DNA from 2 places in the Cetobacterium somerae genome. Region 2 is predicted to be linked to the other one. Evidence: riboswitches for the same ligand, from Rfam matches in the RefSeq annotation. Region 2 holds a riboswitch; the other holds the start of a gene.

Region 1 (15,754 bases), on a different replicon from region 2:
GATAAGTTAGAGAGAATAAGGAAAGCTAAAGAGAATGATTTTAGATTTTTAAGTAATTCTATGTGGAGCGAAGTTGATATGGTGAGAGCTCTGTCTATTGTTTTACTAAAAGAGATGTCAAAAAAATATTCATGGGCCGAAGTTATCTTAGATGATCTTTATATTGATGAGGCAACTGAGGAGTTAATCCAAACTATAGAATTAGAGTAAATATCTTTTAATATAAAGAGAGGACCCATAATAAGGTCCTCTTTTCATATAGTTTTTTTAATCTAAAAAAGTTTTTTCATCATTGATAATCTCTTGAACTCTATCTATAAATCTGCAAAGATGAAATCCATCGCAAACTGCGTGATGTACTTGAATGGCTAACGGTATCAAATATTTTTTATCTTCCAAAATAAATTTTCCAAAGGTAAAGATTGGAAGATAGTAGTCATACCCATTTTTTAAATTCAAATTAAATCCATCAAAACTATTCCAAGGAATCATAGAAATCGGAAAACTATTTTCAGGAATATTTTCCTTTCCAACCATTTTTATACTATCTCCATATTTAGTTGTATCAAAAATATAGCTCTCATAAAATTCCGAGTAAGATTTTATAGAGTTACTCCAAAGATTGGTAAACAGATCATTCCCCTCTTTCAAATAAGCATAACAAGGATATAAAGTTTCGTAAACTCCTAAAACTCCATTGGAATTTTTATTTATTCTAAACTCCTCAAACTCATTGACAGTTTTAGTTAATGCAAAAATTAAAGCTGGGTAAACTTTTAAATTTAATCTTTTTATGTTGGTTATATCTATCTTTGTTGTTAAACTCACTGTACATGGAACGTCCCTTGAAAAGTGTTTATAGTACTCTTTTCTTCTCCAATTTTCAATATCAATCTCTTTAAAAAACATCTAGCTTCTCCTTAATATTACTAATTCTTAGTAATATTATACACCATCATTTTAAAATTGCTAGAATTTATAATTAAATCTTAAACTATAGTTTACCTCATCCTCATGCCTATTTTCATTATTTTCAAATTCAACTTGAACTGTAACTCCCATATGATCCACTTTTTCCAAAGCTAATCCTAAACTTGCTTTGATAACACCCTTTTCTTTTGCTGGGCAAGGTAGATCATAATAGTTCATGCTGCTATCTCTTAATTTTGCCTCATTAGCTGAGTATACATTTCCAAACTCATATGAATATTCAATAGTACTTAAAGGTTTTAAAGCAATTCCGTTTCCTACATAAAATCTTTTATATCCTCTTAGTCCAACTTTACCTTTTGTACTAAAGAAATCATTGTCATGGACTCTCAGTGCTAAAGTTCCACTTTCATTAAACGCTCCTATTTTTTCATATCCAAAATCTAAAGCAGTATAGATTGAGAACTCTGATTCTAAATCACGATAAATAGTTTTAGAAAGTTTATTTTCAAAATCCACTTTATAAGAGTTTATTCTTCCAACATTTTTATATTTTCTATCCAATAACATCTCTCTTTCAGATTTATGTCTGTTGTATGTAATATCAAATGTTGTCAACAATGAAACTTTATTATTCATAAATGGTTTTACATTGTGTAGCCCTGATTTTAAACTATAAACTTTCTCCTTTGAAGAGCTGTTTTCAAAATCAAAATCAGATACTGCAAATCCTAAAGAATATCCATGTTTTTCACCATAAACTTCTCCATCAATATCCCTCATATACATCAACCCTTTTATATCATAATCATAGTTTGAGTTTATATCACTATCTTTAAAATATCCTCCTGAATATATAACACTATATTTATCTGTATCCTTTGTTTTGTTATACGAACTATTCATCTCATCAAAAGATAGATTAAAAGCATTTTCAATATCGTTAATTCTATCTTGAATATTACTATAGATATCTCCTCTTATCTCTTTTAGAGATCTTTCAGTTTCTTTCTCAAATTTTATATCTGAAAGCGAATCTAAATAAACATTTAGATTTTTTAAAGTTTCTATATCTTTTTGATTGTTATTTTGACCTAGTACGCTATCTAACCCTTCACCTAAAGAATCAAACTCATTACCACTTACAACATCTTTATAAGCAACTTTTTTTATTAAAAGATTTCCTGTTTCATCAATCTTACTTTTAAATAGTGGTGAAGTTTCTACTTTAATATCACTTGCTGGTTCTACTCCGATAATATTTTTCATAAACTCGCTTACTTTGTAATCTACACCATTCCCTGTAAGAGCAAAGTTCGAAGAAGCTTTCATTTTTCCTGAAATTGACTTAACATCAAAAGCTAAGTTTTCTTTTGTTATATCTATAACTGTTCCATCTAAAATAATATCTCTATCTGCTGAGAATTTCCCACCGTTAGAAATATAGCTATCCGTTAAATAAATTTCTTTTCCTTTTCCAGTAACCTTTATATTCCCACTATTTACTATCTTTCCATCTCCAACCATTCCATATCCATTTTTGATTTCAATGTTTCCATAGTTTTTAACAGTGGAAGTTTTATCTGTAAACATTGCAACTCCATCTATAACTTTTATGTTTCCTTTATTAATTCCTATAGCTCCATCTCTAGCTGAAATTCCAACTCCATTTTTAGATATAATAATATCTCCTTCATTTATTACTTTAACATCTGGCCCTTTTCCTAACAAAGCTACTGATTCTCCACTTACAAATATTTTCCCTTTATTTATTCCAGTTCCAGATTCCTTAATCCCTATTCCTACTCCTTTATCTCCATTTAATACTATTTGAGATTTTGAACCATAAACTATACTGCTATTTTTTCCATAAATACCTATTCCACCATTATTTTCTATGTTTACTCCATCTATATTATAATCTACCCCATCTTTTAAATAGATTCCAATAGATGATATCCCATCACTTTTTTCAACAGAAATATTTGTATTTTCAAAACTATTTGTGTTATCCACTAAATAAACTCCCACAGAATCTTTTCCTACTGAGATATTATTTTTTATTCTAGAGTTCTCCTTTGCAATTAAATTTATAATATTTGATTCTTTTCCAGTTAAATCAAAATCTACAACTGAATTTTCAGCACAAACTTTAACACTTCCTGCTTCTACTTCCATATTTCCAAGTTTGATAGATTTTTCCGAGCTGTTTTTTAAATAAACTCCTAGCCCTAAATCTTTTGTAGATTTAACTTTTATAGTTCCACTATTATTATCAAAACTACTATTAGCTCCTTCTATAAAAGCACCAACACCTCCATCTACTAAAATCTCTCCTATGTTTGTTAAATTATTTTTTCCAGCTTCAGATACATATAGTCCCATATTATTATTAACTAAAATATTTCCTTTATTTTTTACATTTGATCCTTGAGTTATAGCTAACCCTATCGAATTTTTACCCAATAAATTAATATCAACCTCATTTTTAATAATTTGATCTCCTGTTCTCATGTACGCTAAAGCTAAGTTTAAACCGTTACCTGTATTTTCATAATCTACAGTTCCATTTACTAAGGATGCTCCTCTATCTAAAATAGTTCCAACAGATCCTTCTCCACTTCCATTCATATAAATATTTGAATTTAGTAAATCTAATTTCCCACTGCTACTATAAATTCCATGAGCACCGTTTTCTATGTTAAATTTTCCATTTAATGCCAAATCTCCAGTTGTGTAAATTCCCACACTTCCTTTTTCTGAAGAGTTAACTTCATTTAAAGAAATAATATTATTTTCAATATTATAAATACCTATCCCACCATTTTTAACATTTAAACTAGCATTTTCATTGAAAACCAAATTATTTTTAGAATTTTTTCCATTTAAGTATACTCCTATAGCATTCCCATTTTTAACATTTGCTATACCATTAACATTAAAATTAGAGTTTACCTCTATATTTCCATCTCCATTTCCATAAACAAATATATTTCCAAGAGAGTTTTCACTTTTAAAATTAACTATATCTTCAATGGTTATCTTTCCACCTAACTCTGCAACATATCCTATATTTTTCATTCCTCCTATTTTAATATTGTCATTAACTACAGAATTTGCTCCATTTGATGCAATTACTCCAATACCATTATTTCCTAATAGATTTATAGTTCCTGTATTGAAAATTTTATTGTCTTTTCCAACTCCTACTATCCCTACTTGAGAATTTGATGATAATGTTATAGTCCCTGTATTAAAAATATCTTCGTTTCCATAAATTCCCATTCCTGATTCACCAGGTTTTAATTCTCCTTTATTCTGAAGAATTATATTATTTGCTACTAAAAGAACTCCATTTTCAAAACTATCTCCATTTAATTTAAAATTAATCTCTTTAGCTGAATTTGGTGTTTCTCCTTGTAAAAATAATCCAAATTTTCTTTCTTGAACTTCTGAATTTATACCAGTAAATGATAACTCAGTTATGCTCTTATCTAAATTCGATGTTTCATCTAAAGCAAGAGCTGTTCCTCCATCTCCAACTTTTATAACTCCAACTTTTTCAATAATACTTCCATCTTTTCCGTATATTCCTATTCCTTGGTTTCCTGATAAAATTTCATTTTCATTCGTAATTGTAGCATTTGATCCATAAATTCCTATACTAGACTCTCCTAATAAATTTATAATTCCATTATTATATACCTTGGCTAAACTATTATCTTTATTCGACCCATTATTTTCTACAAAAATTCCAGCACTATTATCACCAAAAGTATTAATTTTTCCATTGTTTATAACTGTAACCATTCCTTGACCAATAGCTTGAGAGCCAAATTCATTTTCAATAACTTTTCCAGTTGACGCCACTCTATTTGTTAAACTATATATTCCCGTAGCATCATTACCGTATATTTCAAAATTCCCATTAGAAACTACTGAACTTCCATTTACTGCATATAACCCAATACCACCAGAGTTAATAATATTATCTCCTTTTTCAACTATTATTTTTGAACCTTTTGCAAGAGAAATTTTTCCAAAATCAATATACGCTCCAATAGCACCATTTCCAGAATCTATTCTGTCAACATCAACTATCGAATTTGCTCCTAAATTTATTTGCGTTTCATCATTACTTTTCGCAAGTTTGCTCGAACTATTTTCTAGACCAGATACTTGTCCACTATAATATTTATCAGCATCAGTGGTTAATACATTTGCAACTACTTTTTTTCCAGCTTCTAAATTTAACTTTAAGTGTTGTCCTAAAAATCTTTTATAATAGAAATCTCCTATTTCGTCTGGTTGATTTGAATTTTTTTCTATATCTGTATCTATATTTAAATTTCCTCCATCAATTGCAGCAATTTTAAATGAGTTACAAATTTTTCCATCTACTCCAATGCCACCTTCAATAGATACTACATTTAAAATTCCTTCTATTCCTGACTTTAATTTTGATACATATAAATCACTGTTTGTATTAACTAGTTTAGTTGCCACTGCATCATTTGAAGTTACAACTATTTTTCCACCTGAAAGATTAACTAAAGTTGATTTTGACTCTAAATCCGCTTCTACTCCAACTCCTCTTCCTCTTAAAATAATTGTTCCATTTTGTAGATTTACATCTCCTCCATTTGTATAAACTGCATAACCATTTCCACTATAATCAATTGTTGCTCCCTCTAGGTCAATTGTAGAATCAACTCCAACTGAAGCAACTCCTGCCTGACCATTTATAACTTTTAAATTCAAATTTTTCCCGTGAATTTTTCCTCCATTTTCAGCATAAAGACCTACACCTTTACTTATAGCCTCTTTTGAATTATCTATTGTTATAGATGAATTAGAAATAGTATCTTTCAATTTTGATTTAGTACTTGATAAAATTGTTATGTCACCTTTATTCGCAAATGCTCCTATACTTTCACCTGTTAAGTTTACATCCAAATTATCCACATTTATAATTATAGATGAATTCTCTCCTTCTGAATAAAATATTTTTGAATCTCTCGTGTTCACATTAATTTTTCCAAGTAAATCTATAGTATTTCCATCTCTAGCTATTGCTACTTTATTTTCTAAACCATTTTCAACTACAATATCACCATTTGATTTGATATTTCCTCCACTTGTTAAAAGTCCAATAGCTTCTTTATTATCTCCTGTTATTGATAGAACTCCTGTGTTTAAATTTAACTCTCCATTTGAAGAAACTACTCCGATAGAGTTTTCAGAATTTTCAATCTTAATCTTATGAGTTCCATATTTTTGAGTATTTTCATTTACTATCGCAACGTTATTTGTTCCACCCAAAATCTCTAAATTTATATTTGATTTCTCATTTAATAAATTTCTATCAGGATGCTCACTTTCTAATTTATGTACAAATCCTATATTTTGTGTTCCACCTAAAATTGTAATTGGGGTTTGTAAATCTATTGTTCCATTATTAATCTCTTTTTTTACATAAATTCCTATATTTTGTATTCCATCTAAAATACTTATTTTTCCAGAGTTTTTAAAGTTATGAGAATCTTCCTGATTATTCGCATAATCTTTATTAAATAACATGATAAAATTTTGTGTTCCATCTTTTATTGTAATATTTCCATCTCCATAATTAGTTGTAAAATAATCTCTTTTCTCTCCATAAAATTCTGTAGCTTCAGTATATGCAAATATTACATTACTATTTCCCTCCACTGATATATTCCCACTATTTAATAAATAAGGATTTAAAGATTCCGTTCTTTTAGTATGCCCTTGAAGCCCTACTATATTAATGGAATTTCCAACTAATTTTATATCTCCTTTTAGTGATAAAATCATGGATACTGCATTCTCACTTTTTCCATATAACCCATAGTTATCATATAAAGATTGCACTTCATTTCTCTCTTCAGCTGTTAACTCTTTTATATCTTCCAATTTTTGAGCTTTATCTCCATGAGGATCATAATGAATAAATTGTCTCAACACATATTCTCCTTGTGAATCTTTAACTCTATTTTTAGCATCTATATTCACTTTTGTTTCTTTTTCAAAAGAACTATATGGAGACCCAATTACTCTATATATTCCTGCATTCCCTTCCCCTATAATTCCATTTGTTTGGTAAGTTCTATTAGTTATAGCATATTTTGGATATGGAGAAGCATATTTTGCAGTATAATTTACTATCTCTCCACTCCACCCATCTAAAGCTGAACTCCCGGCTATATTTATATCCCAATTTCCAGATTCCATTATAACTTCAGAAATAGTTGCATTGTGCCCCTTCTTATACGAACCTTGACTTATTGCTTCCCAAAACCATGGTTCATCTGCATTAACAGATGAATAAGTTTTCATATCTGGGATTATTATATTTGGAATAGATATTTCCTCTATCTTAGGTGGTTCAGGATTATTTATCTGAGTTATTTCGAATGAATCTGGTTTTTCTATTTTTTTTAACGATAAATTTTCATTTTTTATATTATTTATATTTCTATTGTCTAAATGCTCTTTTGTTGAAATATTTGGTAGCTTACTATTTATATCAAAATCTTTTAAACTTAACTCTGTAATAAATGAATCCATAATTTCCAAATCATGATTTTTTATAATATTGTCTACAAATCCATTGTCTGGTTTGTTTTCTTCTGGTTTCTTATCTGGAATCTTTTCAGCTGGTTTATCATTAATTTGCTCCTCTTTTACAAAAAAATCTCCAAAAGCTGACTTATCTCCATCTTTGCTACCATTTGTATGATTATGATCTCCCACAAAAAATATTTGTGTTTTTCGTTCATCACTTTTTTTATAAAACATTTCCTCTAAAACCTTCTCTTCATCTTTAATTAAAGGTTCTTCTTGGGCATAAATGCCACCTGTTATCAAAAAATTAACAAGTAGTGAAAGTGTAAAAGTTACTCTTCTTTTTAAGTATCGTTTTAAAGTTCTCTCCTCTAAAAATTTGTTCATTGTTTTCCTCCCAACCGTTTTTTATTATATATATTTATTGTAATTTTATATTCAAAAAAAAATGCACTTATCCACTTTTAAACAAGTGAATAAGTGCAACTGGCTGCCATTTTGAAGGCCCTTTAGCTTTGCGTCCTATAGTTTCCCGTAGTTTGCTAATTTTTGTAAATATTGTCTTTATATTATTATATATTACACCTTTTTCTTTCAATAAACAACCTCTTTTAAAAAAATAATAACAAAGTAATTAAAAAAAGACTGATTTCTCAGTCTTTTAAATTTTATATTTTTTCATTATTTGAAACAAAGCTAATTAACTTGATTTTTTGAGCACCAGTAGCATAAACTATAATCTCAGAAACACCTGACTCCATAAATTCTGCTCCAATCTCATCAATTTTCTCTTTTATAATATCTTGCTCTCGCTCATTATTTGTTTCAATAGCAATTTCCCATCTACCCATAATATCTACTTCACTTATAATTTTCATATTATCATCTCCTCTTAAAATAATTATATTCAAAGATTTATACTAAATTAAGGAAGAAGTTCCTTCACTACCAATTTTATATCTTTTTGGATTTTTAATTAAATCTTTTTTTAGCTTTTGAATTTCAGAATCTTTATCCTTTTCTAACTCCTTAATTTTCAATTCTAAAAATTTTACCTTTTCATTATAACTAAAATCAGAAGTACTCAAATATTTTAATTCCACTTTATAGCTATCTATTAATTTTTCATTTAAATCAAAAATTTCATCAAAAATTATTTGTTGTTCTATTTTTAAATTTTGCTTTAATTCATCAAAATTTATATCTTGTTCATTAGCAAAAGCTAATCCTTTAAAAATTAAAATCCCTATTAATAAAATTCTCTTCATCTCTTAATTCTCCTTCAATTAAATTCTCTAAGTAATTTTTTCTTAAATATATCTTAATAAAAAATTATTACAGATTTATGTCAAAAAATATTTTTTAGACAAACCTTCCATTCTGTGCTACCATTTAAGGATAAATATTTTTATTAATAAGGAGGATAACTATGAAAATTTTTGTTTATGGAAGCTTAAGAGAGGGATTTTTTAATTTCAATAAGTATATAAATGGTGCAGCTAAAAAAATTGAACTAGGTGAAGTTATAGGTAAACTATATGCTATTAAGGATCAAGAATATCCTGCTCTATTAGAAGAAGATGGAATTGTAATTGGAGAAATTATAACCGTTGAAAATTGTGATTTAAAAGCTATTGATAATATGGAAAATTATTTTGGTGAAAATAATCCTAATAATGAATATAATAAAATAAAAAAAGAGATTAAGAATTTAGAAACTGGTGAAATAGAAATTTTAGATGTTTATGTTTATAATACAACTAATCCGAAATTTTCGTATAATAATTTAATTCCTATTGCTTCAGGAGATTGGAAAAAATATAAAAATTAAGATAAAAAAAGAACTAGAAAAATCTAGTTCTTTTTTTATTCTCTAGAATAAAAATTAACAACTTTCAAATAAACAAGGGTTTGTTTACTCGATTTGAAACGAATTTAATACTTAATAAGGTATGCTCTATCATTCGTTCTAAATTCAGAATTTCCTTTTTATTAATTAAAGATTTCTTTCACTAGAATCTTTTTCTTTATTTTTTTTATTAGAAATAGCAAATACTTTTTCTACAATATTTACATCCTAATCTCTCCTCAATCTCTTCTAAATTTTCAAGAAAAAAATGTTTATTTTTAATAGATAGAAAACCCTCTTTTTTTAATTTTGTAATTATTCTTGAAACTGTTTCCTCTGTTGAATTTAAAGATTTTGCAATATTTTTATTTAAAATCTTATGATTAATAAAACTATTCTCATTATTATTACCATAAGTTCTGTATGCTCTAATCAATAATGACAATACTGCATTCTCCATAGTAAATAATTTAATATCTCTTATTTGAAAAAATAACTTTTGATAAAAAATAGAAGTATATTCTAAAATTTTCTCATGCAAATCTATATCCTGACTATATAAATTTTTTAAAAATTTTTTATCTATAATATAACATATTGTGTCCTCACAGACTTCTATATAAAAGTTTTCTAAATACTTGTCTCCATCTAAAAAATCACTTATTCTATTTAAAATAATTATATTCTCCTTTGAATAACATCCTAATAAAAATTCTTTTTCTTCACAAAAATTTTGATAATATCTAATCAATCCTTTATCTATAATCAAAATTTTTTCATTAGAAAAACTAATGTCTGTCAAAATTTCTCCTTTTCTATACTCTTTTCTTTGTGGATTAAATTTTAAAATATCTTTTATTAAATTTTTTCTATACTCTAAAAATGTCATATATTTTCCTTTCAAATAACTTTTCTAACTAAGTCATACAAAATTTTAACATATTTCTTTTTAAATTTGTATTATCTTTAAAGTACTTAAAAAAAATATACATAATATTGATTTTAATCAAGTTTTTTTAAAATTTTTTATGATAAAATCAAATATACATAACAAAATATTAATTATAGAAACAAAGGAGATAATTAGATATGAAAATTGCAATAATTGGAGCTGGAGCTATGGGCTCAAGATTTGGATATATGTTACAACAATCTGGAAATGATGTGTTTTTAGTTGACACTTGGAAAGAACATGTTAATATAATAAATAAAAATGGACTTTTAATTGAAGAGAATAACAAATTAAATTCAATTAAAATTCCTATTTTTCTTCCTGAAGAGGCAATAGAAATTCCAGAATTGATAATTTTATTCACTAAATCAATGGGATTAAAGTCAATGCTAAAAAGTATTAATAAAATAATTGGAAAAAATACAAAAGTTCTTTGCTTATTAAATGGATTAGGCCATAGTGAAACAATATCTGAGTTTGTAGATATGAAAAATATATTTATGGGAGTTACTTTATGGACATCGGAACTTATTGGTCCTGGACATGTTAAGCTAACAGGAAGTGGAAACTTGGAGATTCAAAATTTAGACCCAACTATGGAAGATACTGCAAAAAAAATATGTCAAACTTTAAATAATGCAAATCTTAATGCAGTTTATAGTAAAAATGTTGTTCTTTCAATTTGGAAAAAAGCTTGTATCAATGGTGTGTTAAATAGTACTTGTACCATTCTAGACTGTAATATTGAAGAGTTTGGTCAACTTAAAAACTCTAAAAAAATTATTACAAAAATAATTCAGGAGTTTTCACAAATAGCTAATAAATATAATATCTTTTTAAATATTGATGAAATTATAAAAAATGTTGAACAAACCTATGATCCTAATGAAGCTGGAGAACACTTTCCATCTATGCATCAAGATTTAATACAAAATCATCGACTTACAGAGATTGACTATATCAACGGTTATATTTCAAAAAAAGGAAAAGAATTTGATATCTCAACTCCATATAATGATCTTTTAACAATGCTTATACATTCTAAAGAAGAGTTACTTATTAAATAGAAAAGAACCTCAAAAATGAGGTTCTTTTTTTAAGATGAATAAATTACAACTGATTCATAAGCTCTCAGTTTTATTTTTTTTCCATTTAATAATATATCATTGTAATTTTTTATTAAAATATTTTTTCCAACAAATATCTCTGGAATTTCAATTTCTATTTCATTTTCATAAAAATTATTTATAACCAAAAGTTTTTCATCTTCAAATTTACGCATATACCCAAATACTTGTGGACTCTCCTCATACATGGGAATAAAATCTCCATGAGAAATAACTTTATACTCTTTTCTTAATTCTATCAATTTTTTATAGTGATAAAAAACCGAGTCTTTATCTTTTAAGTTATTTTTAACATTTATTGATGAATAATTTTTAGACACACCTATCCATGGAGTTCCTTTAGTAAAACCTGCATTTTCGTTATCATCCCACTGAACTGGAGTTCTGCTATTATCTCTAGATTTTTGTCCTAGAATTTCTATAGCTTCATCAATAGTTTTTCCTTTTTCAAGAAGTAGTTTATAATTATTTAGAGCTTCTACATCTCTATATTCATTAATATTTTCAAAATGAGGATTAGTCATTGTAATCTCCTCACCTTGATAAATATATGGGGTTCCTCTTAACATGTGAATTGCTGTTCCCAGCATTTTTCCAGACTCTTTTAAATATTTTTCATTTCCAAATCTAGAAACAATTCTTGGCTGGTCATGATTACACCAAAATACTGCACTCCATCCATCTCCATTTTCTATTCCCACTTGCCATTTGAAAAATATTTCCTTTAAAGATTTAAAATCCATATCTCCTAAAGCCCATTTTTCTCCATTTGGATAATCCACTTTTAAATGATGAAAATTAAATACCATAGATAACTCTTTATTTTCTGGCTTTGTATACTCTACACAATGGAAAATCGTTGTTGATGACATCTCTCCCACAGTTAAGCTTCCTGGATATTTTCCAAAAGTATTAGCTGTTAATTCTTTTAAATATTCATGAACTTTAGGTCCGTCTGTATAAAATTTTCTTCCATCTGATGTAGCAGTCTCATAGTTATCATCTGGAAAATTTTGATTTTTTGAAATTAAATTTATTACATCTAGTCTAAATCCATCTACACCTTTTTCTAGCCAAAAATTTATCATTTTATAAATATCAGCTCTTAATTCTGGATTCTCCCAATTAAGATCAGCTTGAGTTACATCGAATAAATGTAAATAATATTTTCCTAAGGATTCCACATATTTCCAAGCATTTCCACCAAATTTTGAAGCCCAGTTATTAGGAGCTTTATTGGGTGTTCCCTCTTTCCAAATATAGTAGTTGTGATATTTATTTTCTGGTCCTTTTAAAGCTTCTTTAAACCAAAAGTGCTCTGTAGAAGTATGATTAATAACCATATCCATTATTAATTTTATTCCTTTTTTATGCATCTCATTTAATAATAGATGAAAGTCTTCCATAGTTCCAAATATTGGGTCAATATTATAGTAATCAGCTATGTCATATCCGTTATCCATCATTGGTGAGACATACATAGGAGTTGTCCAAACTACATCCACACCTAAATTTTTTAAATAATCTAGTTTACTTATAATTCCTCTAATATCTCCTATTCCATCACCATTACTATCACAAAAACTTTTCGGATATATCTGATAAACTGTGGCACTTTTCCACCAATCTTTTTCTAACATAATTTTCCTCACTTTATTTTAAATTTATAATTTTATTTTTTTTCAAATCTTCCTTTACTCAATAAATAAGTAGCTATAATTGGTACAACAAAAGCTATAGCCATAGCTATAATGTAGTTTATCCAAAATTTAGGCTGAATAGCTAAAAATGCTGGAAGTCCACCTATTCCTATTGAGTTTGCTAAAACTCCTGTTAAAGTTGAATAAATAGCTGCAAGTGCAGAACCAATTAATGCTCCATAAAAAGGATACATAAATCTTAAATTTACTCCAAACATAGCTGGTTCAGTAACTCCTAACCAAGCTGAAATTGCTGACGATAGAGACAAAGATTTTAATTTTTCATCCTTTCTATTTAAAAACATAATTGTTACAGCTGCTGATCCTTGAGCTATGTTGCTTAAAGCTATCATTGGCCAAATCATTGTTCCACCTTGAGCAATCAACTGTAAATCTACAGCTAAGAATGTATGATGAACACCTGTTATAACTAATGGAGCATAAAGCATTCCAAAAAGTATTGAACCAAATACTCTAAAAGGACCAGTTAGTAAAATATTAAATATTACTGCAATATAATTTCCTAGCTCACGAGATACTGGACCAATAACTAAATATGAAACAGCAACAGTTGTAAATAAAACTAGAAATGGCAGTAGTATCATTTTTAAAATTTCAGAAAGATATTTTCTTAAAAAAAGTTCCATTTTTGCCATAAAAATTCCCGCTAACATAGCTGGAATAACTTGAGCTTGGTATCCCACTTTTTCAATAGTTATAAATCCAAAATCCCAAAAAGGTATTGTTCCTATAGCTTGAGCTGTGGCATATCCATAAGCATTCATAAGCTGTGGAGAAACTAATGTTATTCCTAAAACAATTCCTAAAATCTCTGTTCCTCCATATTTTTTTACTGTAGACCATGTTACTCCTACTGGTAAAAAATGGAATATAGCTTCACCTAAAATCCATAAAAAACTATGAAGTTCTGCTAATTTAGGGTTTAAACTTGTTAAAGTTTGGCTTCCATCTCCAAATATTGCTAAATCCCCAATTATATTTCTGAATCCTAATATTAATCCACCTGCAATAATAACTGGAAGAAGTGGTGTAAATATTTCTGCAAATCCACCTACAATTTTTTGTAATCTTCCCATTTTTTCATTAGCAGCAACTTTTGTTTCCTCTTTAGTTGCCTCTGAAATTCCTGCAATTATAACAAAATCTTTATATAAATCTTTAACTTGATTTCCAATTATTATTTGAAATTGTCCAGATGCTGAAAAACAACCTTTTACTAAAGAACTATTTTCTAGCTCTACTTTTTTTACTAAACTCTCATTTTCTAAAACTAGTCTAAGTCTAGTAACACAGTGAGTTGCGCTAATTAGATTATTTTTTCCACCGATTAAATCTAATATTTCTTTAGCTTCTTTTTCGTATTTACCCATTTTTACCCTCCAATGTTTTTAAAAAAACTTTTCAATCTTTTATTGAACATATCATATAAAGTTTTTGTTATTTTGTCAATAACTTGTTTAAACAAGTTTGTTTCTTTGTATAATTTTTTTTTTCTGATATAATATATTTAATAAAATCAGTTAATATATATTTAGGAGAAAAAATGGCTAAAAGCAGATATTTAGAAATCTATAACTTTATTAAGGAAAATATAAATAATGGAACTTATCCACCTGAAGAAAAAATTCCATCTGAAAATCAATTAAAGGATATTTTTTCAGTTAGTAGAAATACAGTTCGGAAAGCTATTGATCTTTTGGCAAGTGATGGACTTTTAAGCTCAGTTCACGGGAAGGGAGTTTTTGTAATGAAAAAAATTCCTGTTAATTTTTTATTAGGTGGAACTGAAAGTTTTAAAGAAGCTTCTTTAAAAAATAGTTTAAAATATAAAACATCCATTCCAATTTTTGAAACTCTAATTATTAATGAGGAACTAAATAAAAAAACTCATTTTCCTATTGGTGAAACTATTTATCATGTTATTAGAGTACGGGAAATTAGTGGCGAAAAAGTTATTTTAGATGATAACTATTTCTTAAAAGAGGTTGTTGAAGGATTAACTGCTTCAATTGCTATGGATTCTATATATGAATTTTTAGAAAATAAAAAAGGAATTAAAATAAATGGAGCTCAAAAAATAATCTCTGTTGAACCACCTAGTGAAGAGGATAAGAAATATTTAGATTTAAGAGGAAATAATCTTGTAGCCATTGTTAAAAACTTTGCTTACTTAGATAATGGAACTCTTTTTGAATACACTGAGTCTCATCATAGAAGTGATAAATTTGTTTTCAGTAGTTATGCCAAAAGATAGTATATATTTAAAAGGAGGAATAATGGAGATTTTAGAAATACTTAAATCTCTAGGAGATTTAAATAGATTAAGAATTTTAAAAATTTTAAAAGAATTTGGAAAATCTTGTAATTGTGATTTAGAAAAAATTCTAGATTTAAATCAATCAAATGCTTCTAGACATATTACCAAACTAAGAAAAGATAAGTTAATAATTTGTGAAAAAAAGGGAAAATGGTCTTATTATAGTTTAAACTTAGAATTACTAGAAAAAAATAGTTTTATTACTGATATTTTAGACTCTTTAGAAGATCGTATATTTTTAGAAGATAAAAACAGTTTTATAGAATTTTT
Region 2 (15,754 bases):
TTCTTTTACTGGTTTTGGTACATTAGTCATTAAATCTTCTGCTGTAATATTATGGTCTACTTCAATATTTGCAGCTTCTAATATTTTTATAGTTTCAACAGGATCTTTTTCCTCAATTATTCTATCTAAAATAACTTTGTTTTTCATAGCTAATTTAGATATACCTGACATTATTTTCAGAATCTTTTTTCCTTTTAAAACATCAGCTATTACAAGTATAACTATTTTTAACTCTTCCTCTTTGTTATCAATAGTTTTTACCATAACTGGTTTTTCTGGAAATCCTATTGCCACTAAGATATCATCATAATGCTCTAATCTTGCGTGTGGTACTGCAACTCCATATCCTAAATATGTTGATGCTTCTTCCTCTCTTTTTAGAACAGCCTTTTTCATAACCATTTTTTCATTTTTCAATGATTTGTTGTTTTCAACAAGTTGATCTAAAAGATTTTCTACCAATTCGTTAATATTATTTCCTTTTATGTTTGGAATAATTACTTTTTCCGATAGATAGCTAGACAGCTTCATTGGAACACCTCCGTTTTTTTACACTTATTTATCTTTTGTTCATTTTTAGTATAGCACATTTTTTCAAAAAGTAAATACCTTTTGAATCATGAGTCAACTTTTTTTTTATTTTTTTGAAGGAACCCCTTCTATTATTTAGTATAATATGTTGAAAAAATAACTTATTTTAAAAGGAGAGATTAATTATGAAAAAATTATTAGCTATGTTAGCTTTATCTTTAGCAATGGTGGCTTGTGGAGAGAAACAAGATACAACTCCTAATGATCCAAATCCACCTGTACAGACTACTGATCTTGCTCAACCAGCTCAAACTGTTGATTCTCAAACTACAGATAACGCTAACCAACCAGTTGAAGCTATTGAAGAAACTGTTGTAGAGGAAGTTACTCCTGCTACTCCTGCAGAGATTAAAGCTGCTGAAGAAGCTGCTGGTAAAACTCCCGTTCAAGCAGTAGAAGAAACTGTTGAGGAACAAGTTCAAGCTGTAACACCTGATTCAACAACTAAAACTGCTCAATAAGAACTTAATTCTTTTAACAACATATTCCAGTTATAAAAAAATACAGGTCTCTATTAAGAGCCTGTATTTTTTTCTGTTAATTTTTTTATAAAATTCAGGTCTTCTATAGGTTTACTAAAAATATATCCTTGTCCAATATCAACATTTGCTTTTTCTAAAAATTCTAGTTGTAACTTTGTTTCTATTCCTTCTGATACAATTTTAAGATTTAAATCCTTTATAAGCCCAATCAAAGCCATATATATATTTGATGCTACTAAATCTCCTTTTGTTCCAATAGCATCTAATATTCCTTTATCAAACTTTACTACATCTAAAGGCAATATAGGTAGTAAGCTAACTGTAGAGTGACCTGCTGTGAAGTCATCCATTGATAAAGAAATATTCATTTTTTTTAATTCGTTTATTTTTTCTAATGTTGTTTTTAAATTTGTTGAAAAGATGGATTCAGTTATTTCAATCTCCATATAATCTCCTGAAACTTTATTTTCTTTTAATAAAGCTTTGACTACTGAAACAACATCATCTCTTTCTAATGATTTCATTGATAGATTAAAAGACATTCTAAAGTTTTCATCAATTAAATTATTTTTTTTCAAAATACTTATAAATTTTATTCCTTCATTCGCTATTTTGTAGTCTATTAAATGTATTAAATTAATCTCTTCAGCTATGGGAATAAACTCTCCTGGGGATATAAAACCTAACTTTTCATCTTTCCATCTCGCTAATACTTCAGCACCAACAATATTTTTATTTTTTATATTAAATTTTGGTTGATATACTCCATATAATCCACTTAAATTCTTATTTCTTAAAAGAGATTTTATCGAATACTCTCTTTCTTTTTTTTCTATTAACTCATCTGTTGCTTCAACATAATAAAAATTATTTTTTTTCTTTACCTCTTCCATTGCCATATATGCGTATTTGAAAGATGTTTCTAAATTTTTGTTATAATTTTTATAAAATCCTATACTTAAATCTACTTGATAACTTAACTTCAAAGAGTGCATCTCTTTTTTTAATTCTTCTAATCTTTCAATTAAAAATTCTTCTTCACTAAAAATATAAAACTCATCTCCTGAAACTCTATAAATATTTTGATTTATAAATATCCTTTTTAATTTATCTGCAACTATTCTAAGAATATCGTCTCCTGAACTTTGTCCATATTTATCGTTTATCTCTTTAAAATTATTAATATCTACCACTATTGCATAGCCCTTTAACTCTTTTTTCTCATCAATAAAATTTAGAAATTCTACTCTATTTGGAAGAGATGTAATTAAATCTTTTTTTAATTCTTTTGTTATTTTATGATTCAAAAGCATTTTATATATAGAAATCATTCCAAACATAAGAGATATCGCTAGTAATAAGTATAAAATTTTATTAGTTAATTGGAATCTTTGATACTCATTAAAAGCTTCCTGTTTTTTTACTATATCTGCTTCTTCCTCTATTCTTCTTATACTTAAACCATTTTTTATCCCTTTATTTATTATCTCTTTTAATATTTCATCACTTTTATATAACCCTAGAGATATTGGAATTTTCATAAATTCATCAACCTTAAATTTACTAGTATCCATTTTATTAATATCAAATAAAAAAGCTGCATTTATAGTATAATTATTTAAAGAATTTTCTAATTCATCATAATCTTTATAAAATAATATATCATCTTTTAAATAATACTCTTGGACAAAACTTTCCTCTATCGATCCTTTTACAACACCTATTTTAGTATTGTGAGAAAAAAAACTTGATACTTTATACAACGTAGGATTATATATCGGTTCAGTGAAAATAATATCCTCACTCCATTCCTTATTTTCTGGAAGAGGTACTACTCTAATTTTTTTCTCTAAAAAATCATTGTATATATTATTCCAATTATTATTTCTATCATTTACAATTTTAAAATTTATACCCGTTCTCTTAGAAAATCTTTCTATAAAAAATGGAATAACTCCAATAAATTTTTTCATATCTTTTGAATAATAACTTAGAGTATTATTAGGTTCTAAGGCTATTGTTATTTGTGATAAGTTTTCTAAATATTTTCTCTCCTCTTGAGTTAAAGATTTCAAAAATTTATTTTTATATATCACATTGGATTGTTTCTCTAAATATTTTGCAATATCACCTTGATATTTCTCTAAAAGAGCATTATTTACTATTGCAGTTAAATCATTTAATTTTTTTTGTAACCCTATAGATATATCTGGAAGATAACCTATTTTAATTGTATTTTCCCAACCTACAACATTGTATTTAGAAGTCAGGAATATTCCATCTTTTTCTAAAAAGCTATCTTCAACTTCAATTATATTAACTTTTATATCATTTCCTCTTAAAAACTTTTTTAAGTATCCTGTATAAATAGAGTCTTTTGTAACAAATATATCTTGTTCTTTTAAGCTTTTTAAATCTTTCAAATTGTATTTTTCTATATTTGAAGTAGCCAAATAGATTGAATCATCATATAGAGGTAAGCTAAATACACTATTTTCTTTTCTTTCCTCACTTTGAGTTATAGATCCTAAAATATCAATCTCTTTTTTACTGTACATTGATAGTAGTTCATCCCAACTACCCTTTACTACTCGTATGTTTAAACGTAAATAATTTTTAAATAAATCTTCTACTATAGTATTTAATGATTGATTATCTATAATAGTATTATCAAAGTCTGTTGCTTTTAAACCTAAAACTAATTGAGTATCTCTATAACTTTCTAAGATTTTTTCCTCTTTAATATTTTTAGGTATATAACTAGCAGCTAATAAAATTTGAGTCAAAAGAAAACATAATATAAAAACCTTTAGCATTCATCCTCCTATTTTTTATAGATAGACTTTTATTATATCAAATCCTACTAAAAGGGTCAATTTAATACTGTGGTTTTTATTGAGGTTTATTTACCAGCTTCCGCCTCCACCTCCACCAGCTCCACCTCCTGATGAACCTCCACCCATAGATGAACTTCCACCTCCAAAATTACTTGGAGCTTTTGGTGCTGACAACATAGTGTCATTAAATGCTGATAACGAGTTATTAAAGCTACCCATAAAGGCTCCTAAAACAAAAGCATTTCCTATATTAGATCCACCATACCATTGAGGTGGTTCAACTACAAGATCTTTAAATTTATCAGCCCATATACTACTAACTCCTAAAACTATAGTATAAGGAAGTATGTTGTAAAAATAACTAGGGTTTTCTTCTAATAACATCTCTAATTTTCTTTTTTCTGCTGTTTCTAAAAATCTTTTGAAACCTAGTATTTTTCCTAAAATTTCATTTCCATATTGTGTTTTACTTTTTATTTTTCCACTTATAGCTAATGTTACTAATACTGATACTCCACCAAATATGATAGTTAACATCGTATCTAATCCCTGTCCAGCTCCAAAGTAATAAAAATATCCAAAACTAGCCGCTACAATAAATAAGATTGATGTTCTAACTGTATTTCCTGCTCTTAAACTTTTAGAACTATACAGAGTTTTTTTACTCATAATTAAATCTATTTCCAAAATTTCAGCTGCTTTATCAATATGCTTATAAAATCTATTCCTTAAATCCTTGATATTTAATCTATTTTCAGAATTTTTATATGCTGATAGTGCATTATACATATATTTTTCAAACTCTTTCTCTGTTTCTATTCTATCTTTTAAAAATTCTATTTCAAATTCATCCTTTGTAAAAATTCCACCTTTTTTTACTTCATTAATTTTTAAATATCCTTTATTAGCCCAATAAAAAATCAAGCTTGTTAAATCCTTAGAATGTATAATTCCATCTATATAATATCCAATCTCTGTTGGTGTAAGATTATCCGGAGGATAAAACTCAACTGTTTGAATAACGCTATTTCTATCTTTATATTTTCTTAAAAGATTTAAAGCCATTCCAGGAATAATAAGATATATTAAATATAAAACACTCTTAAATATATAATAAGTTATTTTTTGGTCTCCAAAATCAAAATATCCCTCTGGTAATGGTAAAGCTATTGTTACACTCTCCTTTGGATTTAATGTAACTGTTGTGTAACCCTTAATTGTGTTGCCATCTACACTCCATTTAACTCCATTAGTATTTGTACTACCATAATTTCCTAAAGTAAAATTTATTTTTTTAGCATCAAAACTTTTAGGCAGCTCTATAGAAAACTCAACTTTTTTTATAGTTGTATCCCAATCATTTCCAATTAGATTATAATACACTTCATCATAACTAGAGTTTCTATCCCATCCTATACTATATCTATATTTTATTATATAATCTTTTATTCCTGTTAAATATCTATTAGGATCTCCTAATCTTAAGTAGATATAGTTCCCTTCGTCTTTTGCTGCTGTTTGGACATTTGTTTGTATATTAGTAACTTTTATTTCTTTTCCATTGAATTCTTCTGGAATTACTCTATATATACCTCTTCTTGGCTGTAAAAAATCCACTCTTATATTTTCGTCAACATTATAAATATTTTTTTCATCTATTTTTATATTTACTTTATAGTTATCAATTATATATCCTGCATCTGCAAAAATAGTTGTAACTAAAAGAAAAAATAGACTAAAACTGAACTTTAACATTTTGTCTTTCCTCTTCGTTTTCAACTTTAAAGAATGGATACTTCTTAAATCCAAAGTTATTAGCCACTATAACACTTGGAAATGTTTCACACATTGTATTGTAAACTCTAACACTACCATTGTAATATTTTCTTGCCTGTAAAATATCCTCTTCTATTGCTACTAACTCTCCTTGTAACTTCATGAAATTTTCATTTGCTTTTAATTCTGGATAATTTTCTGTTAAAGCAAAAAGTTTTCCTAAAGCACCTGTTATCATATTTTCGTTTTCTATTTTTTCTTCTGGCGTTGTAGCAGTCATATATCTGCTTCTTGCTGCTATTACAGCTTCTAATGTACTACCTTCATAATTTTTATACCCTTTTACAGTTTCTACTAAATTTGGTATTAAATCATATCTTTTCTTCAAGTATGCATCAATTGTTGAAAAAGCTTCTTCTACAAAATTTCTTTCTTTAACTAACTTATTGTATACTCCTATAATGAATCCAATTAAAATAACTACCAATACTATAAACACTATTCCTAAAATCATAACTTCCTCCCTATTATTTTTTTCTTTTATGTATTATACTATATTTATTTTTAAATCCTTATGAAAACTTTTTATCTGGAGGCTTTTTGCATGAAGAAAAAAATTTTTACATTTTTAGGTTTTCTATTTTTAGGTTTTGGAATCATCGGAGCCTTTTTACCTATTATTCCAACAGTACCATTTATATTAATTGCCGCATATTTTTTTGAAAAAAGTTCAGAAAAATTTTATAATTGGTTACTTAATAATAAATATTTTGGTGAACATCTAAAAGATTATAGAATTAATAAAGGAATCACTAAAAAAAATAAAATTATTGCTATAGCATCAACAATTTTCGGAATGACTTTAGGAATGTTTTTTATGCCATTTATTATTGGAAAAATTTTACTTTTGTTAATTCTTGTCGGTGTTATTTTTCATATTATCAATGTTGATACAATAAAAAAATAGGTTATAGTGATTTTAACTTAATTCACTATAACCTTTATTTTATTAACTCCCTATAAACATTTGTGTCCAAATATTATTTCCATACTCATCTCTTGAAACTCCCATCTCTTTAAATCTTGGATTTAGAATATTTTTTCTATGTCCTGGAGAATCCATCCATGATTTCATAACATATTCTGGTGTATTTTGACCTTTTGCTATATTCTCTCCAGCAGTCATATAATCTACTCTATGTTTTTTCATTAAATCAAAAGGTGTTCCATAAATAGGTGAGTTGTGACTAAAATATCTGTTTTTATGCATATCATCAGACTTTATTTTAGCTAGTTTATTTAACTTTGAATTTAATTTCATTGGACTTAATCCTCTACTAACTCTCTCCCTATTTACTAATTTTAAAATAACTTTTTGATCCTCATTAGCTCCAAAAACTAATGTTCCTAAAAGAAAAACCATTATTCCTAGTAATTTTTTCAATTTTGCCTCCCTACTATAGTTTTCTATAATATATCTTAGCAAAATCTCTTTTATATCTCCAATTTTATTTTTCTTCTAATTGAGCTTTTACATAGTTTGGTAAAGCAAATGCGGCAATTTGAATATCAGTATTATAATATCTAGTTCGAATATCTAACTTATTCCATTCTTCAATTTTACAATCTAAAGTTGGATTATATTTTTTTGATGCAAATCCAAATAACCAATGTCCTGATGCATATGTTGGTTGATGAAACTGATAAACTTTTGCAATAGGAAATATTTTTTTTATTTTATTATGAGCTTTCTTCATTTCTTGAGAATATCTTTCATAATATGGTGATTCGTGTTGATTTACTAAAATTCCGTCCTCTTTTAAAACTCTATAACAATTTTTATAAAACTCAGTTGTAAAAAGTCCTTCTCCAACAGAGATTGGATCTGTTGAATCAACTAATATTAAATCATAAGTTTCACTCGAACACTCCTCTACGAATTTTAATCCATCTTGAAAATATAAAGTTACTCTTTTATCTTCTAATTTATCTGCTGTAAACGGTAAAAACTTTTGAGATAATCTTACAACTCTTTCATCTATTTCAACCATATCTATTTTTTCTATAGTTGAGTATCTTGTAAGTTCTCTCACTGTACCACCGTCTCCACCACCAATTACTAAGACTTTTTTTATATTCATATTTGTACACATTGGAACATGAGTTATCATCTCATGATATATAAATTCATCTTTTTCAGTTATCATTATCATTCCATCTAGTGTAAAAAATCTTCCATATTCATTCGAAGTAAAGAAATCTATTTTTTGAAAAGGTGTTTCTTCTGAATATAAATGTTCTTTAACTTTAATAGAGAATCTTGTGTCCTCTGACCATTTTTCTGTAAACCATAAATCTAACATGCTATTCCTCCTCTGGTTTAAAAGTTATTTTTCCTAGCTCTTTTTTTGAGTAATTTCTAATTTTATCTACCATTCCTCTTGGAACCTCTATTGATTCACTTCTATCAGATTTAAATACATCCTCTAAAAATTTAAAAGCTGTCCACGGATCTATCTTATCACCACAAGTAAACACATCAACTGCTGCATATCCATATTCAGGCCAAGTATGAATAGCAAGATGAGATTCTGATATGATTACAGCTCCTGATACTCCATATGGATTAAAGTGATGAAATACTGATTCAACAATTGTAGCATTTGCTATTCTTGCTGCTTCATTCATATGTTCTTTTATTAGAATTGGATTTTTTAATATCTCCTCATCACAGTTATAAAATTCAATTAAAATGTGTCTTCCTAGTGTTTCTAATTTCAATTTCTTCCTCCCCAAAACAGTTTTTTAACAAAAAATTAAATTTAAATATTAAAATATTAAACTTTTGTTTAAAAAAATATATTTAAAATTTAATATTTTAAATATCACATATATAATATCATCTCTTTATTTTTTGTCAATTGCTTTTTTATAAAAAACAGAATATACTATATTATCGATAATTTAAGGAGAGATCTATATGGAAATCGGAAAAAAAATCAAAAGACTAAGACAAGAAAAATATCTTACTCAAGATGAGTTAGCTAGTCGTTGTGAACTGTCTAAAGGATTTATATCTCAAGTAGAAAGAAATCTAACTTCTCCATCTATTGCAAATTTAGCTGATATACTTGAAGGTCTTGGAACAAATTTAAAAGATTTCTTTAGTGATGATGGTGATGAAAAAATTGTTTTTGATGAAAATGATGCTTTCGAACTTACAGATTCTAAACTAAAATATAAAGTTGAATGGATTATACCTAACGCTCAAAAAAATCAAATGGAACCTATCCTTCTGACTCTAGAAGAAGGTGGACGATATAAAGAAGAGATTGCTCATGATGGTCAAGAATTTGGTTATGTTTTAAAAGGGGAAATTCTAATTCATTTAGGTGATAAGATTCATAAAGCAAAAAAAGGTGAAGCTTTTTACTACAGCTCTGGAAAAAATCATTACCTATCTAATTGTGGAAAAGGTAGTGCTAAGATTCTTTGGGTCTCAAATCCCCCTTCATTTTAAAAGTAATTTTTATAAAGATAGTTATTGAAAAATAGCTATCTTTTTTTATTTGTAGAAAAATTTTATACTACTTTCATCTATTTTATTAAAAATTTTCATATTTTCTTTATCTTTTTTTTATGGTATAAATTAAGATGGGGGTGGTTCAAATTAATACAACAAATATAAATATCTTAACACTTCTCTCACAAGAGAAGTTTTCTTTAGAGGAGCTTTCTCTTTATTTAAATTTAGAGAAAAAATCTATCTATAAGAATATCAATTCTATTAATTCATTTTTAGAAGATGAAAATCTTCCCTTAATCGAGATAAAAAACGCTATTTATTCTATAGACCTTTCAAAATCTCAATGGGCAAACCTTTTTACTCGAAAAGACTTTATAACTACAGATGAAATTATAGATTACCTATATCTTAAGTTTATACATAATGGTTTTATAAATTTAGAGGTTGAAAAAGAATTACTAAGCATATCTAGAAGTTCTATTATTAGATATTTTAATGATGTAAAAAAAACATTAGAGCTCAATGGCTCTCAATATGAATATGTCGTAGGAAAGGGATTAAGGTTAACTTATTTATCTCAAGTTAACAAGAATATTTTTTCTAAAAAATTAATCAAATTTTTTATAAAATGTGATTTCTCTTTAAATCATTCTATTTTTATAATCGATTTAATTAAAGATTATAATATTAATAAATTACTCAATAATTTATATGTTATTTTTAAAACTCTAAATATTCCAACTACACATTTCATAATATCATTTTTATGCTCTCTCCATATATGTACAGAAGTTTTTGGAGGATTTAATTTCAAAAGCGACTATGATTATACCCAATTCTCTGATATTGAAAATTTAATTCGATTGGAACTAAAAGATTGTAGTACAGAATACCAAACACAAATATTTTATTTTATAGTTTCTTTAAACAAAGATGAAATAAATTTTGAGCCTACTATCTTAGAAAAAGCTTTTAAAATTATTGAAGAGATTAAAATTGATTTAAACTTAAAAGATTTAGATTCTTTTTTAGAAAAAATGTTATTAAAGAAAATTTGTTTTTCAATTTTTAAATATGAAAATCATATTTTTAAAGTTAGAAATATAGTAACTGGAGAAAAAGAAAAAATTATAATTAACATTTTAGAAAATATTTTTAAAAAATATGATTTAAATTTATTTTTTTGTGATAAAATTTCAATTGCTCAAATAATTATAAAAATTGTTATTGAACACAATAAAGGTTCATTAAAAAACATTCTACTGCTTTTTAATGAAGTTATTCTTTTAGATGATAAATATCTCAAAGAATCAATATATGGACATAATCAAAAGTTTAACATTTGTGTTGAACCTACTTTTTTTTATAAATTAAATCCTAAAAATTATGAAGGTAAATATGATTTGATTTTAAGCGATGAACCTAGTTTAAATTCCAAGGCAATTATGGTTAATAGCTTTAATCCTATACAAATATTTTTAGCGATTTATAATCACGTTTTTAATCAAGCTACAAAACATCTAGTATATGAATAAAAAAATTTAACTGTTTTAATTTTATTTTATGTATATAGATGGTATACTATATGTAGTTTTACTTTACAAAGAAGGGAATAATAAAATGAAAATAAATATTAATGCAAATCACATCAGAATATACAAGTTACTAAATTTTATTCCTGATAAAAATTTAGATTTTATTTGCCACTTCTTAAAAATGAATAAACAAAATGTTATTTTATATATAAAACAAATTTATCAACTTATAGAGAATAACCAGCAAAATATTTTACTTACTGATATGATCAAAAAGATTCAAAGCGATAAATCTCTTTTTAAAGCTTTAAAACAAAATCAAATTTTTACTAAAACAGATCGAATATTCTATATTATATTAATTTTATTTAAATGTCATGATTCAAACTTAAATCTTAACTTGAATACTGTTTCTTCTACTTTAAACATCTCTAGAAGAACCTTAAATGATGATTTACTTTCTGTAAAAAAAGCTTTGGAATTTTACAAATTAAAAATATATAGTATTCCAAGTAAAGGAATTAATATTTCAGGTAATACTAGTGATATTAAAAACTGTTTTCTTTCATATCTTTTTAAGTTTTTAATAGAATTTAAAGAGTTACCACTCTTAATGTCTAAAGATTGTTTTAGTTTTTTTCAACAAAAAATGTCTCAAAATATTATCAAAGAAATTGATTATTTTGTTTATGCCTTTGATTTAGATATTTTTGCTAACAATAAAAAACTTTTAAAAAGTATTTATCGAATATATTTTGAAGAAAATTGTAAAGATAATATTTCTACACTATCTTTTGAAGAGTTTAAAAAAATTTTTCTAGATGTTTTTCCTTTAAAGAATATTGAAAAAGTATATACTTTTTTTAAAACTTCTACTTTAGGAAAGTTTCCACTAAAATATATTAATGTTTTTATTTTAACTTTAAAATTTTGTACTGGAATTTTAAAAGAAAAAAATATATGTTTAAATAAAGAGTATGAAAATCTTAGAAAAACTTTTTCTAAATTTACATCTTTAGATTATTCTAAAAATAGTTATTTCGAAAAATTTACTAATAGAGTTTATATTGCTAATAAAGAGAGTTCTTTTCTATATATGAATGATCTTTCTTTTCTAGATTTAAACTTAACTTATAAAATAAAAGATGAATGTTACCAACTTTTTTTAGAACTAAGAAAAAATTACTTTAACATTCAATTTTCAAATATTATTTTTCTTTATCTTTGGAACTTAAATAAAATTAATTTTTTAGAAATCACAAATACAATTGTTGTTTTTAAAGACTTACCAAGATTTTTACAACCAATTATTAAAAATTTATTTCTTTTAAAAGAAAATATAAATATCTCTCATTTTATTAGATATCATGAGTTAGAAACCTACCTTCTCCAAGAAGATGTTTCTTTAATTATAACTTTTGAAAATTTACCATTAACTTCTAATTATCCATTTATAAAATATTACTCTTTACCATTATAATAAATCTCCGTATAAATTATACGGAGATTTATATTTTTAATATTTGCATTAATTTAATTTTGCTACACAAATCTTTTCCACTCTTTGTTGGATGAAGCCTAAAGACTCTTTTGTCGTCAAATGCTCCATACTTTTGAATTAAATTTTCCTCTTCTAATCTTTTTATACAAAGAGAAATAGACCCCTTTGACAAATCCAATCCTTTTGTTAATTCACACATAGTTATCCCTGGATTTTCATTTATTCTTCTTAAAATCTTTTCATGTGTGTAATTAATATGATACTTTCCTAATTCTTTTTTTATTTCTGTTTTACACATAATACAACACCCCTAATAGATTTCATCTTTAATATGTTTATTATAGACACAATCTTTTTTTCCTTTTTTTAACTCATTTTTTCAAAAAAAAAACACTTATCCCTTAAATTTAAGAAATAAGTGCAACTGGCTGCCATTTTACAGGCCCTATAGCTTTGCGTCCTATGATTTCTCATAGTTTGCCGTATAATTTTAGTAGTATTATATCTTATTTTTACCATTTTATGCAATGTTTTTTTTACACAATGCTCTATACAAAAACATTTCTAAATAAAAAAGACGGATCATCTCCGTCCGAATATTTATATTAGTTTGCTTGAACCTCTTTAGCTAAAGGTCCTTTATCTCCACTTTCAATTTTGAAAGAAACGTTTTGTCCTTCTTCTAAAAATCTAAATCCATCTCCTATAATTCCAGAAAAGTGTACAAAGTAATCCTTTCCTTCTTCACAAGTTACAAATCCAAATCCTTTTTCTTTGTTAAACCATTTTACTGTACCTTTTGTCATTTTTTCATTCCCCTCCGTATTTTTAAAACCTTTTAGAAATCTAATTCATTTCTAATATGTTCCTATGATATCACATATAATTTATAAATTAAATATTTCATTTTTTCTTTTTATAGAAGCAAAAGTGATACGTAATAAAAATGAATTTTTCTTTCTTTTTTCTTTATTAACTATTTTAATCTATATCTATATATGATAAACTATTTAAGTCGGGGGTGGTCAAATGAATACAACAGCTGCTAATATTTTAAAGATTTTATCTCAAACTGAGATGTCCATAGAAGATATGCAACTGTATTTAGATGTAGAAAAAAGTTCTATTATTAAAACAATTTCACAAATTAATGATTTCTTAATTTCAATTAATTTACCTATTATTTCAAAGAATGATGATTTTTATTTCTTAAAACTAAGTTCACAAGAATTGAAATTTTTATTCAAAAATTTTAAAATTTTAACTGCTGATGAAAAAGTAGATTATCTGTTTATCAAGTTTATTTCTACTGGTTTTTTAAATCTTGAAAAAGAAAAAGAGATTCTAGATATTTCTCGAAGTACCATTTTAAGATCTTTTCAAGTTGTAAAAGATGAGTTTTTAAAGAATGGCACTACTTATGAATACTCTCATGGAAAAGGTTTAATTTTAAAAAAAATTTCAGAACAAGATAAAAATATTTTTTATAAAAAACTTATGAAGTTCTTTATCGAGGAAGATATTTTAGTTCCTGTTAGAAAAGAACTCCTAAAATCTATTAAATTTTTTGATACAAAACAAAGATTAACTCAACTTTATCCTATACTTAAAGATTCTGGTATATCTATTAATTATTTTTTACTCTCTTTTATTTGTTCATTAGAAGTTTGTATTCATATTTTTGGTGGATTTAATTTTATAAAAGAATCAAATTTATCACTAGATAAATTTAAAGAGATTGAAAAAAATATAGATAAATTTGGAAATAATTTTGATCAGGATTTTAAAAATCAACTTAGTCATTTTCTAACATCTCTTTATTTTGAAAATGGTATTTTAGAAGAAAATCTTAAAAATATGTGTCTTAATTTAATAAAACACATAAAGATAAGATTTCAAATTAATATTCCAAATAAAGATTTAGAAAAAATGTTATTTAACAAATTATATATATCCTTTTTTAAATATAATAATAAAATTGTAAAAATCATAAATGTCTCTTTTAATAAACCACATAAAATTATTTTAAATACTTTAGATGATATTTTAAATGAACTTTCATATAACTTTTATTTAGTTGATAAATTTATGATTGTCTATGTTATAAGAAGAATTCTTATAGAAGAAAACTTTTTTAATATAAAAAATGTTCTTCTGTTATTCAATGAAGTAGTTGCAGTTGATCAAATTGTATTTAAAAAATCTCTAAAAAAATTCCATCCAAATATTGCATTTGATATTGAAGCTACTTTTTTTCATAAAAAAAATATTATACATAATCATAAAAATTATGATATTATTATTAGTGACAGTAATATTGTACCTAACGTGAAAGTTGTTGAATACTATAATACTGTGAATGTTCACAATATTTTAGAAAATCATGCTTTATTGAGTGGATTAAAAAAATTAAACACTATTTAAAATATCTAAGAACACTTTAAAAGTGTTCTTTTTTATGTTCTGTTCCTTTAAAATATATGTTAAACTATCAATATCGGAGGTGATTGAATGAATACAACAGCTGCTAATGTTTTAAAAATTTTATCGCAAACTGAAATGTCTGTAGAAGACATGCATCTGTATTTAAAAGTTGAAAAAAATGCTATTTTAAAAACTATTTCACAAATTAATGATTTTTTAGAATCTATTGATTTACCTAAAATCGAAAAAAAAGAGGATGCTTTTCATTTAATACTTACTAAAAAACAATGGGAAATACTTTTTAATAATTTTAATGTTTTAACTGTAGAAGAAAGAATTGATTATCTTTATATTAAGTTTATTGCCCATGGTTTTTTAAATTTAGAAAAAGAAAAAGAAATTTTAGATCTTTCTAGAAGTACTATTCTCAGATGTTTTCAAAGTGTTAAAGATGAGTTTTTAAAAAATGGTACTCGTTATGAATATCTTCATGGAAAGGGACTTTTAATAACTGAACTTAGCTTCAGTGATAAAAAAAATTTCCATAGAAAGCTTATGAAACTTTTTATAGAAGAGGATATTTTAGTTCCTCCACTAAAATCTCTTTTAATAGATATAAAAAAATTTGATACTAAAACTAGGTTATCTCAAATTTATCCTATTCTTAAATTTTCTAATATATCTGTTAATTATTTTTTACTTTCTTTTCTATATTCTTTAGAAATTTGTTCAGAAATATTTGAAGAATCTTTATTCAGAAATGAAAGTTATCTTGAAACTAAAGAATTTAATCATATAAAATCACTAATTAATAAATATGGTAGAGATTTTCATCCGAAATATAAGGATGAATTAGCTTTCTTTTTAACTACCTTAATTTTAGATTACTATTTTTTAGATAAAGATAATAAAGTTAGAACTCTAAAATTTTTGAATATTTTAAAAGAAGAATTTAAAATATCAAATATAACTTCAGAGCTAGAAGATATGCTTTTTCACAACATCTATCTTGCTTTATTTAAATATAAAAATAATATAATAGATTTTAAAAATACATATTTTAATGATAATGAAAAAATTCT

Evidence for each region. Region 2 has a riboswitch for cyclic di-GMP ahead of MKD34_RS01405 (winged helix-turn-helix transcriptional regulator). Riboswitches for the same ligand answer to the same signal wherever they lie in the genome.
Region 1: another riboswitch for cyclic di-GMP. It lies ahead of MKD34_RS12990 (hypothetical protein); the one in region 2 lies ahead of MKD34_RS01405 (winged helix-turn-helix transcriptional regulator).

Annotation. Positions count from the first base shown of each region.
Region 1 is NZ_CP092521.1:115,554-131,307, reverse strand. It holds gene MKD34_RS13000 (PhnA protein) at 1-210, shown strand, start outside; gene MKD34_RS12995 (CatA-like O-acetyltransferase) at 268-909, opposite strand; gene MKD34_RS12990 (hypothetical protein) at 970-7,905, opposite strand; cyclic di-GMP riboswitch class I at 7,997-8,072, opposite strand; gene MKD34_RS12985 (hypothetical protein) at 8,187-8,396, opposite strand; gene MKD34_RS12980 (hypothetical protein) at 8,439-8,786, opposite strand; gene MKD34_RS12975 (gamma-glutamylcyclotransferase family protein) at 8,948-9,349, shown strand; gene MKD34_RS12970 (Crp/Fnr family transcriptional regulator) at 9,558-10,256, opposite strand; gene MKD34_RS12965 (2-dehydropantoate 2-reductase) at 10,457-11,386, shown strand; gene treC (alpha,alpha-phosphotrehalase) at 11,416-13,086, opposite strand; gene treP (PTS system trehalose-specific EIIBC component) at 13,119-14,537, opposite strand; gene treR (trehalose operon repressor) at 14,711-15,421, shown strand; gene MKD34_RS12945 (ArsR/SmtB family transcription factor) at 15,444-15,754, shown strand, end outside.
Region 2 is NZ_CP092519.1:319,566-335,319, reverse strand. It holds gene MKD34_RS01465 (CBS domain-containing protein) at 1-531, opposite strand, end outside; gene MKD34_RS01460 (hypothetical protein) at 717-1,052, shown strand; gene MKD34_RS01455 (EAL domain-containing protein) at 1,106-3,889, opposite strand; gene MKD34_RS01450 (DUF2207 domain-containing protein) at 3,980-5,665, opposite strand; gene MKD34_RS01445 (LemA family protein) at 5,646-6,200, opposite strand; gene MKD34_RS01440 (YbaN family protein) at 6,291-6,653, shown strand; gene MKD34_RS01435 (CAP domain-containing protein) at 6,696-7,130, opposite strand; gene speE (polyamine aminopropyltransferase) at 7,195-8,049, opposite strand; gene speD (adenosylmethionine decarboxylase) at 8,051-8,467, opposite strand; gene MKD34_RS01420 (helix-turn-helix domain-containing protein) at 8,667-9,206, shown strand; gene MKD34_RS01415 (BglG family transcription antiterminator) at 9,341-10,747, shown strand; gene MKD34_RS01410 (hypothetical protein) at 10,833-12,227, shown strand; gene MKD34_RS01405 (winged helix-turn-helix transcriptional regulator) at 12,256-12,546, opposite strand; cyclic di-GMP riboswitch class I at 12,665-12,740, opposite strand; gene MKD34_RS01400 (cold-shock protein) at 12,854-13,054, opposite strand; gene MKD34_RS01395 (BglG family transcription antiterminator) at 13,278-14,672, shown strand; gene MKD34_RS01390 (BglG family transcription antiterminator) at 14,760-15,754, shown strand, end outside.